4 regions of the Rossellomorea sp. GQ25 genome follow, and region 1 is predicted to be linked to each of the others. Evidence: riboswitches for the same ligand, from Rfam matches in the RefSeq annotation. Region 1 holds a riboswitch; each other region holds the start of a gene.
What was found. Region 1 has a riboswitch for thiamine pyrophosphate ahead of thiT (energy-coupled thiamine transporter ThiT). Riboswitches for the same ligand answer to the same signal wherever they lie in the genome.
Positions count from the first base shown of each region.

Region 2: another riboswitch for thiamine pyrophosphate. It lies ahead of AC6CIB_RS17270 (ABC transporter substrate-binding protein); the one in region 1 lies ahead of thiT (energy-coupled thiamine transporter ThiT).
Region 3: another riboswitch for thiamine pyrophosphate. It lies ahead of tenA (thiaminase II); the one in region 1 lies ahead of thiT (energy-coupled thiamine transporter ThiT).
Region 4: another riboswitch for thiamine pyrophosphate. It lies ahead of thiC (phosphomethylpyrimidine synthase ThiC); the one in region 1 lies ahead of thiT (energy-coupled thiamine transporter ThiT).

Region 1 is NZ_JCAXEQ010000002.1:970,484-973,627, forward strand. It holds gene AC6CIB_RS10570 (threonine/serine exporter family protein) at 1-397, opposite strand, end outside; gene AC6CIB_RS10575 (DedA family protein) at 709-1,299, opposite strand; gene thiT (energy-coupled thiamine transporter ThiT) at 1,449-2,045, opposite strand; TPP riboswitch at 2,117-2,215, opposite strand; gene AC6CIB_RS10585 (hypothetical protein) at 2,299-2,598, opposite strand; gene AC6CIB_RS10590 (thioredoxin family protein) at 2,831-3,144, opposite strand, start outside.
Region 2 is NZ_JCAXEQ010000005.1:311,151-314,294, reverse strand. It holds gene AC6CIB_RS17280 (aldo/keto reductase) at 1-531, opposite strand, end outside; gene AC6CIB_RS17275 (phosphotransferase enzyme family protein) at 618-1,523, shown strand; TPP riboswitch at 1,601-1,711, shown strand; gene AC6CIB_RS17270 (ABC transporter substrate-binding protein) at 1,872-2,855, shown strand; gene AC6CIB_RS17265 (MTH1187 family thiamine-binding protein) at 2,868-3,144, shown strand, end outside.
Region 3 is NZ_JCAXEQ010000001.1:346,384-349,527, reverse strand. It holds gene AC6CIB_RS01900 (ABC transporter ATP-binding protein) at 1-127, opposite strand, end outside; gene AC6CIB_RS01895 (ECF transporter S component) at 142-720, opposite strand; gene tenA (thiaminase II) at 713-1,411, opposite strand; TPP riboswitch at 1,529-1,636, opposite strand; gene AC6CIB_RS01885 (response regulator transcription factor) at 1,922-2,521, opposite strand; gene AC6CIB_RS01880 (sensor histidine kinase) at 2,518-3,144, opposite strand, start outside.
Region 4 is NZ_JCAXEQ010000009.1:8,413-11,556, reverse strand. It holds gene thiC (phosphomethylpyrimidine synthase ThiC) at 1-1,489, opposite strand, end outside; TPP riboswitch at 1,639-1,755, opposite strand; gene AC6CIB_RS20825 (copper homeostasis protein CutC) at 1,832-2,524, opposite strand; gene AC6CIB_RS20820 (ABC transporter substrate-binding protein) at 2,654-3,144, opposite strand, start outside.

The DNA.
Region 1 (3,144 bases):
ATCCACTGGCAATCGAAGCGGCCAATACTTGAATCACAAAGGAGTATGATAGATTAGATTGATCCAGTTTTTCCAGGGCATTGTATGCTTCCTCAACGGTGAGGTGCCCCTTACTGATTTGCCTTGAAATACTATTCACGAGGGTTACTTTTTCAAGATCAGTCGATCGCTCGTTAATTCGAATCAACTTCGTTTTCGTTGGTTCAGACGTTTCAATCGAGAAGATGATCCCGGTAGGCGTCACATAACTGTGAGATTCTGAAATCCCATAAGAAGCGGCGATGCGCATCATCGTATCCTCGACGCGATACGTCTCTGCACCACTTTGCAACATGATCTTACCCGCCAGCAAGCTGACCTCCATAATGTCATATCTTCTTATCATTTTTGCTTCCATACGATCTCTCCACACGTGCTATTTTTTGAATAGGTCTAGTTTATAGGAAAGAAGGGGTGTAATCAATGAGGAACGGGATGATTTTACGTAGATTTAATCTGTGTAGAGGGTTTTTGGGTTGAATTAGTGGGTAATCTTTCGGGAAAATGTACCTTTCCCCCAAAAATGAATATTGAATGCCGACCAAGTGAGCTGGTGAGGGATTTATGAGCTGGTTCCGGCTGTTTATGAGCCGGTTTCAGGATTTATGAGCCACTTTTAAAGGATTATGAGCAACTTGTCGAAAAATCTAGACTCCGAATCTTTACTAATCATCCTCCTATGCCCTTCTCTCTCTTCCTTTTGAAAAGAGTGTACAAAACAGTTACCAGCACAAACCCTGTCAGAACCAACATTTGATATTCTTCTACCACCCCCAGGATCACTTCTTTATCACCCTCATAAAACTTGCCAATACTTAAGAAAAAAAAGGTAGACGGAGCGATCCCTAGCATAGTAAGGAGGGAATACACTTTCAGATTCATTTTTGCCATGCCTGCCATGAAGGGAATGACATTTCCTAAGTGAAGGGGGCTTGCGATTGCTACGCTCCAGATTCCGTAGCGGTTGAACTTTTCCTGAGCTTCTTTGAGCTTCTTCCGTTTTTCAGGTTTCAACCTTGCCTCCAGCTTCGCACCTAATTTTAAACTGATAAAATAAGGAATATAGCTCCCCACTGTATAAAGAAAGCTTCCTATTAGAGAAATGACTCCTATCTCCATCCACGTTAATTCTAAAATAAATCCCATTGTTACGATAAAAAAAGTGCCTACAAAAGGGAAAGCACTTCCTTCAATAAATAGAGAAAGCAATACACCCCATATTCCCCACTCAGCCGCTATATTTGACATAATTTCTTCCATCAAGGTCACTCCTATATGAACGAATATCTTAAGTATAAAAAAATCGCCAACATGCAAACAGAAGCCGTAGAAGTAAATGTTTCTAGGACCTGGGGAGTATTTTCACATAAAAAAGACCAGCCTCTTTGTAGGGGCGGGTCCAGATAACTTTATGATGCCTTTCGGCTGCTTTCTTGTGGAGATATCCTAACTCTGATCAACCTTGGCGCTGTGTTGAGTAAGATCAGCAGAGCGATTGTACAGAGAAGAGCTGAGCCCAGCATGGTGATTCCGTTTGCTACTAATGAAAAAAGTAGTGGCGACATGCTTTTCGGCGCATATTCTGCGAAGAAGACAAAGCCTGCGATAAAGTGCCAAAAATATCGAGCCAGACTGCCTAAAAAAGTAGCAGCCACTATCCACATTACCGCTTTAGATCGATGGTTACTTCTTAATGAGGCTTGGATCTTACCGGAAAAGATTCCGGCAAGACCAATAAAGGCAAAGGCGATGAAATATTCAACTACCATCTGCACAGGAGTTGCAATCCAAGCATCACCCAAGGCAATCTGCAATAGCCCCCATACAAATCCAGCCAGTATCCCAGCCTTCCATCCTCTTCGATAGGACAATAGAAAAATAGGAACCATTGCTATCGAAATGGAGATACTGGGTGATAGCTTAATAGACGGAAGCATATCAAGGATAACGGCGAATGCCGCCATCAATGAGGCTTCAAGTAAAATGACAAGACGTATATTTTTCATGAAAAATCCCCCTAGGGTTGATGAAACGAAACCATAAGGGGGCTGAATGTAAAAAGCAAAATAAGCAAGATGCCGCTTATTTTCCACATCCCTACGCTAGTACTAACTAACAGGTTCATAGGGTCAGAACAGATTGTTCACTCTCAGCTTTCGCTCCCCTTGTGGTAACGTTTATAAAGTTGTTATATTTTATTATACATGAAGAATGAAATTATGAAAGATAGATAGGTTCACTCTTTGATTTCGCTCTTGTTTAAGGTGACTCATTAAGAGGGTCATGAAGTATGATGACGGGCATTGACTTAGGGGTAACCATGAATCCATAGACTTTTCCGTCCTTGTCCTTATACGCTACAGAATAATCTCCAAACTGGGGTGAAAATTCGACGTTCTGGTATTCGAGATCCAGATCTTGATACTTTAGGCTCACATACAGGTTGGTGGCGATTCTTGCTGTCAGGTGTTGTACACTAGAAATCCGGTTGGCTACTATTATGAGGATGATTGCTAAACCCAGTAACATGACTTTCTTTGTTCCAGACAATCTGATCATTCATCAAGCCCCCTTTAATTTCTTCACAACTACTATACTCCTATACTTTCTATTATATACCTATTCACTGAACCATGACAAAAGAGCCACTTTTTTTAGCAGCTCTTTTTTTATTGCTATAGAACTTCAAATAAAAACGGCTCTCGATTTTAAATTTCCACAGTATTAAACAACCGTTTAACCCTTTCAACCTTGTCAGATCAACAAATTCCAATCTTAATCAAACGTTTGTTTAGTGGTCTAACATCTTCACCAGACGAGTCATTTGGCTATGTAATTCCTCGATTGGAACGAAGCGTGCCTTCCTGAACATTTCTTTTCCATATACAAAAACGATGACGACCGGCACAGTGAAGATGGAGAACTCACCAGCTATTTCCGGTATTTTTTCTGCATCGGCATGGATGGACATAACATCTTGAAACTCTTCTAGTAACCCTTTCACCTGTGGCAAGAGAGCGTGACAAACAGAACAGTTGGGTCTGGATATGTATAGTAACACCAGCTTTTCTGCAGCAAGTGTAGCATTGATGGTTTCTAAAGAAT
Region 2 (3,144 bases), on a different contig from region 1:
GATCAATGGAAACGGTAAGTAGGATTGAAGCATATTCCATTGATGAACTTTAAAGTTGGATACCCCGAAATGCCGGACCTTTCCTTCCTCTTTCAATTGAGTGAAGGCTTCTGCCACTTCTTCTCCATTCATAAATGGATCTGGTCTGTGAATCAATAATAAATCGATGTAATCCGTTTTCAGGTTCTGCAGGGAGTTATCAACTGATGCTAAAATATGCTTTTTACTAGTGTTGTAATGATGTGTTTTATGTTCAGGACGATTGTCAGAAGGCAGGACAATACCGCATTTTGTCACAATCTCCATTTTCTCACGTAAGGATGGCTGAAGGATGAGAGCCTCACCAAATAACGTTTCACATGTATACGAGCCATAAATATCTGCATGATCAAAAGTCGTGATTCCGTTTTCAATATTGTGCTGGATTAAAGAAAGAGTGTCTTCCTTTGATTGATTCCAGTCTGCAAGTCTCCATAACCCATGAATGATTCTTGAGAATGATAAGTCTTCCGTCATTTGTATTCTTTGCATCTATGCAACCTCTTTTCATATGGTATGTAGACATTCTTTCATAGTCATACTAAACGTATATTACTATGTTTGGAAAGGAATTAAAAATGATTGAACCTCTTCATGATCTATTATTGAACTGGAAGGTTTCGCCTTCCTGCATAGAGACCGTGGGCAATCATCCGAATGTTTATAAGGTGAAGAGTCGGGAGAAAACATATTATCTAAAAAAGAGATTGAACTCTTCAGTGGAGAAGCGAATAGAAGAGCAGCTCTTAACTTCTTTTTTACTGGAAAACGGGCTTCCTGTTGAAAAGCCACTGTTAACATTCTCGCATCAGCCATATGTACAACAACATCAAGTTTTCTACTCCCTGTATCAAGCTCTGGAAGGAAAACCAGTACAAGTCTATTCCTTAACTTCTTTGAAAAAGGTGGGAACATACCTCTCTCAACTCCATGGCAGACTAGACCAATACGTCTGTAAATACGAGGTAGAGGAATGGAAAGTTGAAACACATTTGAGAGAGTGGATAGGCGGACAGGATTCTACAATGATAGAAAGGTGGGGAAAAGGGTTTCTAGGCAGACTAAATGAATGGTCTTTCTCCTATAGCAAATTGACCCATCAACTCGTACATAGCGACTGTCACCCGCGTAATATCCTTATGAATGAAGAAAGGGTGACAGGAGTCATAGATTTCGAGAGGATACGAAAAGCACCCCGCATAGCAGATGTCTGTTACTTTCTTGCAGGGATGCTCAAAGATCAGGTCAAGCAGGGGGAGGATGAGCAATTTGAATGTATCCATGCCTTTATGGGGGGCTATCAGTCCGATGGTACTTTAACTCAGGAAGAAAAGGAACTGATGCCATTCTTAGTTATTATCTTTCTTCTTCAATACACCTTTTTTTACAATCAAAAAGGATATTCACACGTTGTATCTACATACATTCCGTTCATTAACAGATTGGTAAATTCCGGTGTTTATGAGCAGGCCTTTCAAATGTAAATCTATTTAAGAGGAAATGCTTGAATATCCACCTTTTCTGTGGCAAAGTAGGGAAGAAGATAACGTTTAATTTCATAGTACAAGTGTAGGGGGACCGGTGTGGCCGGTTGAGATTGTATCCTGACAGATACTGACCCTTTGAACCTGAACTGGCTGATACCAGCGTAGGAAACATTCTCTTAAACATTACATAATCATGTTTAACGATGCGTCCCTCGCTGAAGCTAGGGACGCTTTTTTGTTGTTATGTCCTAATGTTCTAAGGTGTTATACATTCATTCTCTCTACTAAGTGAAGAATAGAGAATAAACGTTACAACTACATACAAGGATTTGAGGAGGAATCATGATGAAAAAATGGATTTATATCATCTGTTCTGTATTTCTTTTAACTGCTTGCAGTGGTGGAGGAAATACATCGGAACAGAAAGATGGTCTTAAAAAGGTTACGGTTGTACTGGACTGGACACCGAATACCAATCACACTGGTTTATACGTTGCGAAAGAAAAAGGATACTTTAAAGAGCAGGGGCTGGATGTTGATATCATCTTACCTGGTGAGGCTGGTGCAGATCAACTCGTTGCCTCGGGTAAAGCTGAGTTCGGAGTAGGATACCAGGAAAGTGTAACACAAGCAAGGGTACAGGACGTACCACTCGTATCTATCGCTGCGGTCATACAGCATAATACATCCGGGTTTGCCTCACCTAAGGATAAGGGTATAACGACTCCAAAGGATTTTGAAGGGAAAAGTTATGGAGGATGGGGGTCACCTGTAGAACAAGCCGTCATGACGTCGATTATGAAACAAGAAAACGCAGATGTAGAGAAAGTGAATTTTGTAAACATGGGAGATACAGATTTCTTTACTGCCGTGAAACGGGATGTTGACTTTGCGTGGATCTACTATGGATGGACAGGTATTGAAGCAGAGCTTCGCGGTGAGGATTTGAATATGATGTACGTAAAGGATTACTCTGAGAAACTGGATTATTACACTCCTGTCTTGACGACGAATGAAAAGATGATTGAAAAAGACCCTGAAACGGTTAAAGCATTTTTAACTGCTTCTTCAAAAGGCTATCAGTTTGCAATCGATAATCCGGAAGAGGCCGGTGAAATCCTTTTAGATGCAGCTCCGGATCTTGATAAAGAATTAGTCATGAAGAGTCAGGAATGGCTGGCTCCTAAATACAAAGATGACGCTGACAGATGGGGAGAGCAGAAGCTGGAGGTTTGGGAAAACTATGCTTCCTGGATGTACGATAACGACTTATTAGATAAAGAACTGGACAGTAAAAAAGCATTCACAAACGAATTCTTACCAAAATAAGAGGTGAACAAAATGGGGAACGCACTCGTGAGCATACAAATTATTCCAAAGACAAAAAATGGTGAAAGTGTTATACCATACGTGGATGAAGCCATCCGGATCATTGATAAATCAGGTGTCCGTTATGAAGTCCATCCATTAGAAACGACAATGGAAGGAAATCTATCTGACTTATTTAAGGTGATTGAACAAATGAATGAACGAATGATTGAAATGGGCAGCTCAAATGTCATTTCTCAAATCAAGGTATTATATCAGCCTGTCGGGATTGAAATGAATCAATTAACGG
Region 3 (3,144 bases), on a different contig from region 1:
TGGATTTTCCACACCCTGATGGACCTAATAGCAATACTTTTTCCCCGTCTTCTATCGAAAGGCTTACGTCTTTAAACATCAAATTCTCTGAACCGGAAAACGTAAGGCGCAGATTCTCAACATGCATCGGCCTTCCCTCCTTTACTGATTCAATGCATCATAATCTTTTTGATCTGCACTTCTGACCAAACTGGTTACCCCCGTTTTCTCCAGAGCCCTAACCAGATAAAAGGCACCAATGCCTGCAATCACGATAGATCCTATTAATCTGGCACCAATGAAAAGTGATAAATTCCACAGAACCAAGTCTCCCATGTACCCTTTAAAGTAGTCCATCAAGATAGATCCAAGTGCTGAGCCCACAGCAGCAGTACAAATGACGATGACATCAAAACGCTTATAGCGGGTGATAAGAAAAATCAACTCTGCAAACAAACCTTGAATCAGACCGAATAGTAATACCTCAAGCCCCCATTCACTTCCCATGAGAAATTCCCCTGAAGACGCTGCAATCTCGGCCAGAAGTGCGACGCCAGGTTTCCGAATGATTAAAAATGCCACGGTTGCCGCCATGAACCACATGCCATAGATCAGTTGGTCAGCATGCAATCCAAATGGCTTTAACAAGTTGTAAACCGGTCCCCAAAGCTTATATATAATTCCAAAACCTATTGAGATGACGACCGTTACTAAAATGTCTGTCAGTTTTAATTTAGACATGTATTCTACCTTCTTTACCTAGTGATGTCTGAAACGGCCACTTCTCCAGTGTGTATGCCATTTCCCAAAATTGTAATTCATAAATGCTGCTCAAAATGAAGTTCTCTTTCATTCTTTCCTTATCCGTTTCGGTCATCGTTTCTGCCAATCCATCCAGTCGATGAATTTGTTCTTCCACTAACTCCCGAAACCATTCTCCACCATAAGCTGCAATCCACTCCTGATAAATACCTTCCTCAGGTGCACATGATTTCAAGCGCTCACCGATTTCATAATACAGCCAGTAGCATGGGAGTATGGCTGCCAGGATATCTGCGAGACCTCCATACTGTGCAGAACGATACATATGTGACGTGTAGGCATATGCAGTAGGTGCCGGTTTGAATTGCTGCTTTTCTTTTTCTGTGATCCCCAAACGATTCGAGAAATTTTCATGAAGTGAAAGCTCTGCTTCATTCGTTCCTACAGCGTGTGTTGCCATTCTGGATGTAGTATGTAAGTCTGTCGCTTTTGCTGCACCAAGTGCCTGCACCTTTGAAAAGTGGGAGAGGTAATAGGCATCCTGCAGAATGTAGTATCTGAAGTTTTCAAGGGGGAGGGTTCCATCTCCGATCCCTTTAACGAAAGGATGGTGAAAACTCGCTTCCCAAATTTCCTTCACTTCGTTTCTTAAGTACGTTGTAAATGACATAATATCTTTCTCCTTTTCCAGACGACCCGAAATGGGCAACAAAAAAAGCCACTTTCATTATGCATACCGCATACAGAAAGTGGCTTGAGATCAGCTTGATAGAATACGATTCTATGTGACCGTCAAACACCACTTCCCTACGCTGGTCTCAACCAGATCAGGTTCAAAGGGTCTTAAAGTCACACTTTAATCTCAGCCTTTTAGAAGGCACCCCTAGTGGATCGTCCTATGAAATTTTGTATTCGTTGTTATCGTACCACGATTCTTTTACTTGTCAACACCAAAAAGAAAACCTTTCATCATTTTTTCATTTGGCCTTTCCATAAAAACCTATCATAGCAAAGGATACCCCCTTTGTAATTTAAATGAAATTCCTTTTAGAATAAAGCACTTGTAAAGCAAAATTAAGTGTCTGTTACAAATCTATAAATATACAAACCATAGATTAAGTAATTACAACACTAAATAAAAGTGGGACGGACCTCCAAGTTGGAGGTCCGTCCCAACACATCATTTAAACCATCCTTTTTCTTTTGATTGAGTGATGGCTTCGATTCGATTTTTAACTTCAAGTTTGTCGAGAATGGTTGAGATATAGTTTCGGACGGTACCCGTTTTGAGGCTGAGTTCATCGGCTATCTCCTTCGTGTTTTTCCCGTCAGCAACCAGCTCCAACACTTCTTTTTCACGGTCTGTAAGGGGGTTCTCTTCACCATACACATCATCCATAAGCTCTGGTGCATAAATTCTTTTACCATCCATCACCAGGCGGATCGAGTTGGCCAGTTCTTCACTTGGACTATCCTTTAACAAATACCCTTTCACCCCGCCTTTTAATGCGCGTTGAAAATAACCGGATCTTGCGAAAGTGGTGAGAATGATCACTTTGCAATCTTTACCCTTTAATTCTTCTGCTGCTTCAAGTCCCGTTTTTTTCGGCATTTCTATATCCATGATACAAATATCCGGCTTCAGCTCGTGGACGAGGGCAATGGCTTCTTCTCCATTGTCGGCTTTCCCTACCACTTCCATATCATCCTCCAAGCTAAGTAACGAGCCTAAGGCACCTAATAGCATTCGTTGGTCTTCTGCAATAACAATTCGAATCATTCCATTCTCTCCCTGTCTGTTTGCTTGATTACTTTCGGCACTCTCATAATCAAAGTGGTCCCATTATCGGAAAAAACGTCTAAGCTTCCATTTACAAATTCTAACCGTTCTCTCATTCCGATTAAACCGCTTCCTTTAGACTGTGTGTAATCTCTCTCGATTCCCATACCATCATCCTTCACTATGATGGTCATCTCTTTATCCGACTCTTCAATGCTGAGTTCACAGTGCGACGCCTTGCTGTGTTTGACAACATTCGTAACGGCTTCTTTTAGGCACATGCTCAAGATATTTTCAAGAAAGAGTGATGCTTGGGGCAGCATGACCTCATCATCCATCACGAAATCAATTTCCGCTGCCTTTAATAGCTGTTTGATCTGGACGATTTCGTCTTTTAGTCGAATACCCCTCATTTGCGAAACCATTGTCCTTACTTCACTTAAAGCGGTTCGCGCCGTTTGCTGAACATCCTTTAATTCGCTTCGGGCCTGCTCTGGATCTTTGTTTACCAATTTTCTGGCCAGGTCACTTTTCAGGCCGATAAGAGAAAGCTTTTGACCCAATGTATCGTGTAGATCACGGGCAATCCTCTGGCGTTCTTCCTGCTTGACCAAGTCTGAAAT
Region 4 (3,144 bases), on a different contig from region 1:
GAGCCTTAGAAACAGCATTATCTCTAACTTGTGCCCCTGGATGCCCTTTCGCTAAATCCGCTGCATGTGCTGCTATTTTATAAGCAATGACACCCTCTCTCACATCATCTTTATTCGGTAATCCCAGATGCTCTTTAGGTGTTACATAGCACAGCATAGCTGTTCCAAACCAGCCGATCATGGCCGCCCCTATGGCAGAAGTGATGTGATCATACCCCGGTGCTATATCGGTCGTTAATGGCCCCAATGTATAAAAAGGGGCTTCATGACAGATTTCCATTTGCTTATCCACATTCTCTTTAATCATATGCATCGGTACATGTCCAGGGCCTTCAATCATCACCTGTACATCATGCTTCCAAGCAATTTTGGTTAGCTCGCCTAATGTTTCAAGCTCTGCAAACTGCGCTTCATCATTCGCATCAGCTATTGACCCGGGCCTTAGACCATCACCTAAGGAAACGGAGATATCATAGGCTTTTAAAATCTTACAAATATCTTCAAAGTGTGAGTAAAGGAAGTTCTCCTTATGATGGGCAAGACACCATTGTGCCATGATTGAACCTCCACGGGATACGATGCCTGTTGTACGAGTAGCTGTTAGATGAATATAACGCAATAATACACCTGCATGAATGGTGAAGTAATCAACCCCCTGCTCCGCCTGTTCGATCAATGTATCCCTGTACACATCCCATGTAAGATTCTCGGCAATCCCGTTTACCTTTTCAAGCGCTTGATAGATCGGTACCGTACCAACAGGGACAGGCGAATTTCGAATCACCCACTCTCTTGTAGTATGAATGTTTTTTCCTGTTGATAAGTCCATTATTGTATCGGCACCCCAACGAGTTGCCCACGTCATTTTCTCCACTTCTTCTTCAACAGAAGATGATACGGCCGAGTTCCCGATATTCGCGTTTATTTTCACATGAAAGTGACGACCGATGATCATCGGTTCACATTCAGGATGATTAATATTAGCCGGAATGATGGCCCTGCCATTTGCTACTTCTTCTCTTACAAATGAAGAATCAACATTTTCCCGGATAGCGATGAATTCCATTTCCGGTGTAATGATTCCTTTTTTTGCATAATGCATTTGAGTCACATTACGACCCGTTTTTGCACGCATTGGGGTACGTCTGATTGTAGGGAACGACTCTACGTTTGCATGAGGATCTTTTCCTTTATAGCCGTTATCTTCCGGTTCGATTTCACGTCCCGGGTAAGCCTCGACATCCTGACGTTCCAGGATCCACTCTGTGCGAACGGAAGGTAACCCTTTATTAATATCGACTTGGTAATGCTCATCTGTATAAGGTCCGCTTGTATCGTATACACGAACCGGTTCATTCTCTTCATCGACCAAGGAAGCATTCGTTCTGCTAAGTTCAATTTCTCTCATCGGAACGTTTATGTCAGGCCTGGACCCTCCTACATACACTTTTTTACTGTTTGTAAATTGCGATTTTAACTCGATTGCCACTTAACTTCTCCTCCTTATGATAGGACCAGGAAGTTACTGCATCGGGCATTCCTCTTTCTCAAAAAAAGGACATGAAGACACAAAAAAGGGTCCTGAATAATCAGAACCCGAAATGTCAAAAAGTAGTAAGCGTCACAAAACACAAAAAAAAACGCTTCGTACTACTTCCCTACGCTGGTATCATCCAGATCAGGTTCAAAGGGTCAAAGAACTTATGCGTTCTCCTCTCAGTCCAAGCAATATATCGGACTCCCCCAGTAGAAATATTGATAGTATGTTGTTACATACTATTTTTACCACAATCCATTCTTTTTTCAAATAGTAGTATAGTAACAAATCAAATTATGATGTGATCACCCGTTTGATTTTCATTACCTTTTCAGGGTCTATTCCTAAGTCATAGCTCCCGTCTTTACGAACACCTGATCCAACATGATATTCCCGTGCATTTAGCTTATTGTGTATTTCTCCTATATTCTCCACGGTTAACCCTGATCCAGGCATGATAATTGGGCCGCCGATCTTTTCTATTTCCCTCATTGTACTAATCACGTCCAATCCCTCGCTCACTTCAGGTTTTCCTCCAGATGTGAGAATTCGATCAACGTTCAATCCTGAATGGAATAATTCTTTGCATAAGTCTAATGGACCGCAAGACACATCGATAGCCCGGTGATAAGTAATTGACTGACCCTTCGCAGTTTGTACGATTTCCTTTAAAGCATGGGAATCAAGTTTCCCTTCCTTGGATAAAGCACCAAAAACGATGCCCGGGGCCCCCATTTCATTTATGGTCCTTACTTGGTCCATCATGACGCGCAATTCTTCGGCATCATACGAGAAAGATTTACTATGTAAACGAATCATAACCTGAACAGGAATCGAAACAGCCTTCAATACATTTTCTATCATACGATATTCAGGAGTTAATCCTCCCTCGTGTATGTCAGATACCAATTCAAGTCGATCTGCTCCGGATGTTTCTGCCACTTTTGCATCTTCCTCATTCAAAACAATGACTTCCAGTTTGCTCATGTTGATTTCTCCTATCGTGATGTTGTTACGTTTACTTTATCATAATGGTCCGAAAATTGTAGAACTTGAGATGAAAAAGACAATGATTCCACATACAAATCACTGTCTTCTCCAATCTAACATCCTACTTTATTCAGAAAACAAGTCCGGATACACCGTTTCAGCCGTTAGCTCAACCGCTTCACCGATACGTGGTCCCGGTCTTGACATAATATCTGAATCCAGGAAATGGACTTGATCATTTTTCACTGCCTTTACATCTTTCCAGCTTTCCCGGGACTTGATTTCAGCTGTCGGCTCGTCGACGTACCCCACTGTAGTTAAAATCATATTAGGATTACGTTTAATGATTTCTTCTTCTCCTACCTTCACCCAGCCTTTTTGGTCTCCAAAGATATTCTCGACCCCGGCCGTTTCCAGTATTTCTTGCTGAAACGTTTCTGCTCCTGCTGTATAGATATCAGGGGAGGGACTGATTTCAAAATATACTTGTTCTTTTTCCTTTAGTGTACTTACTTTTTCTTTCACATCTGAAATCTCTTCCTTGATGCCATCTACCAATTCGTTCCCCTTCTTCTCTACTCCCATTACGGTTGCAATTTGTTTAATATCCCCATAAA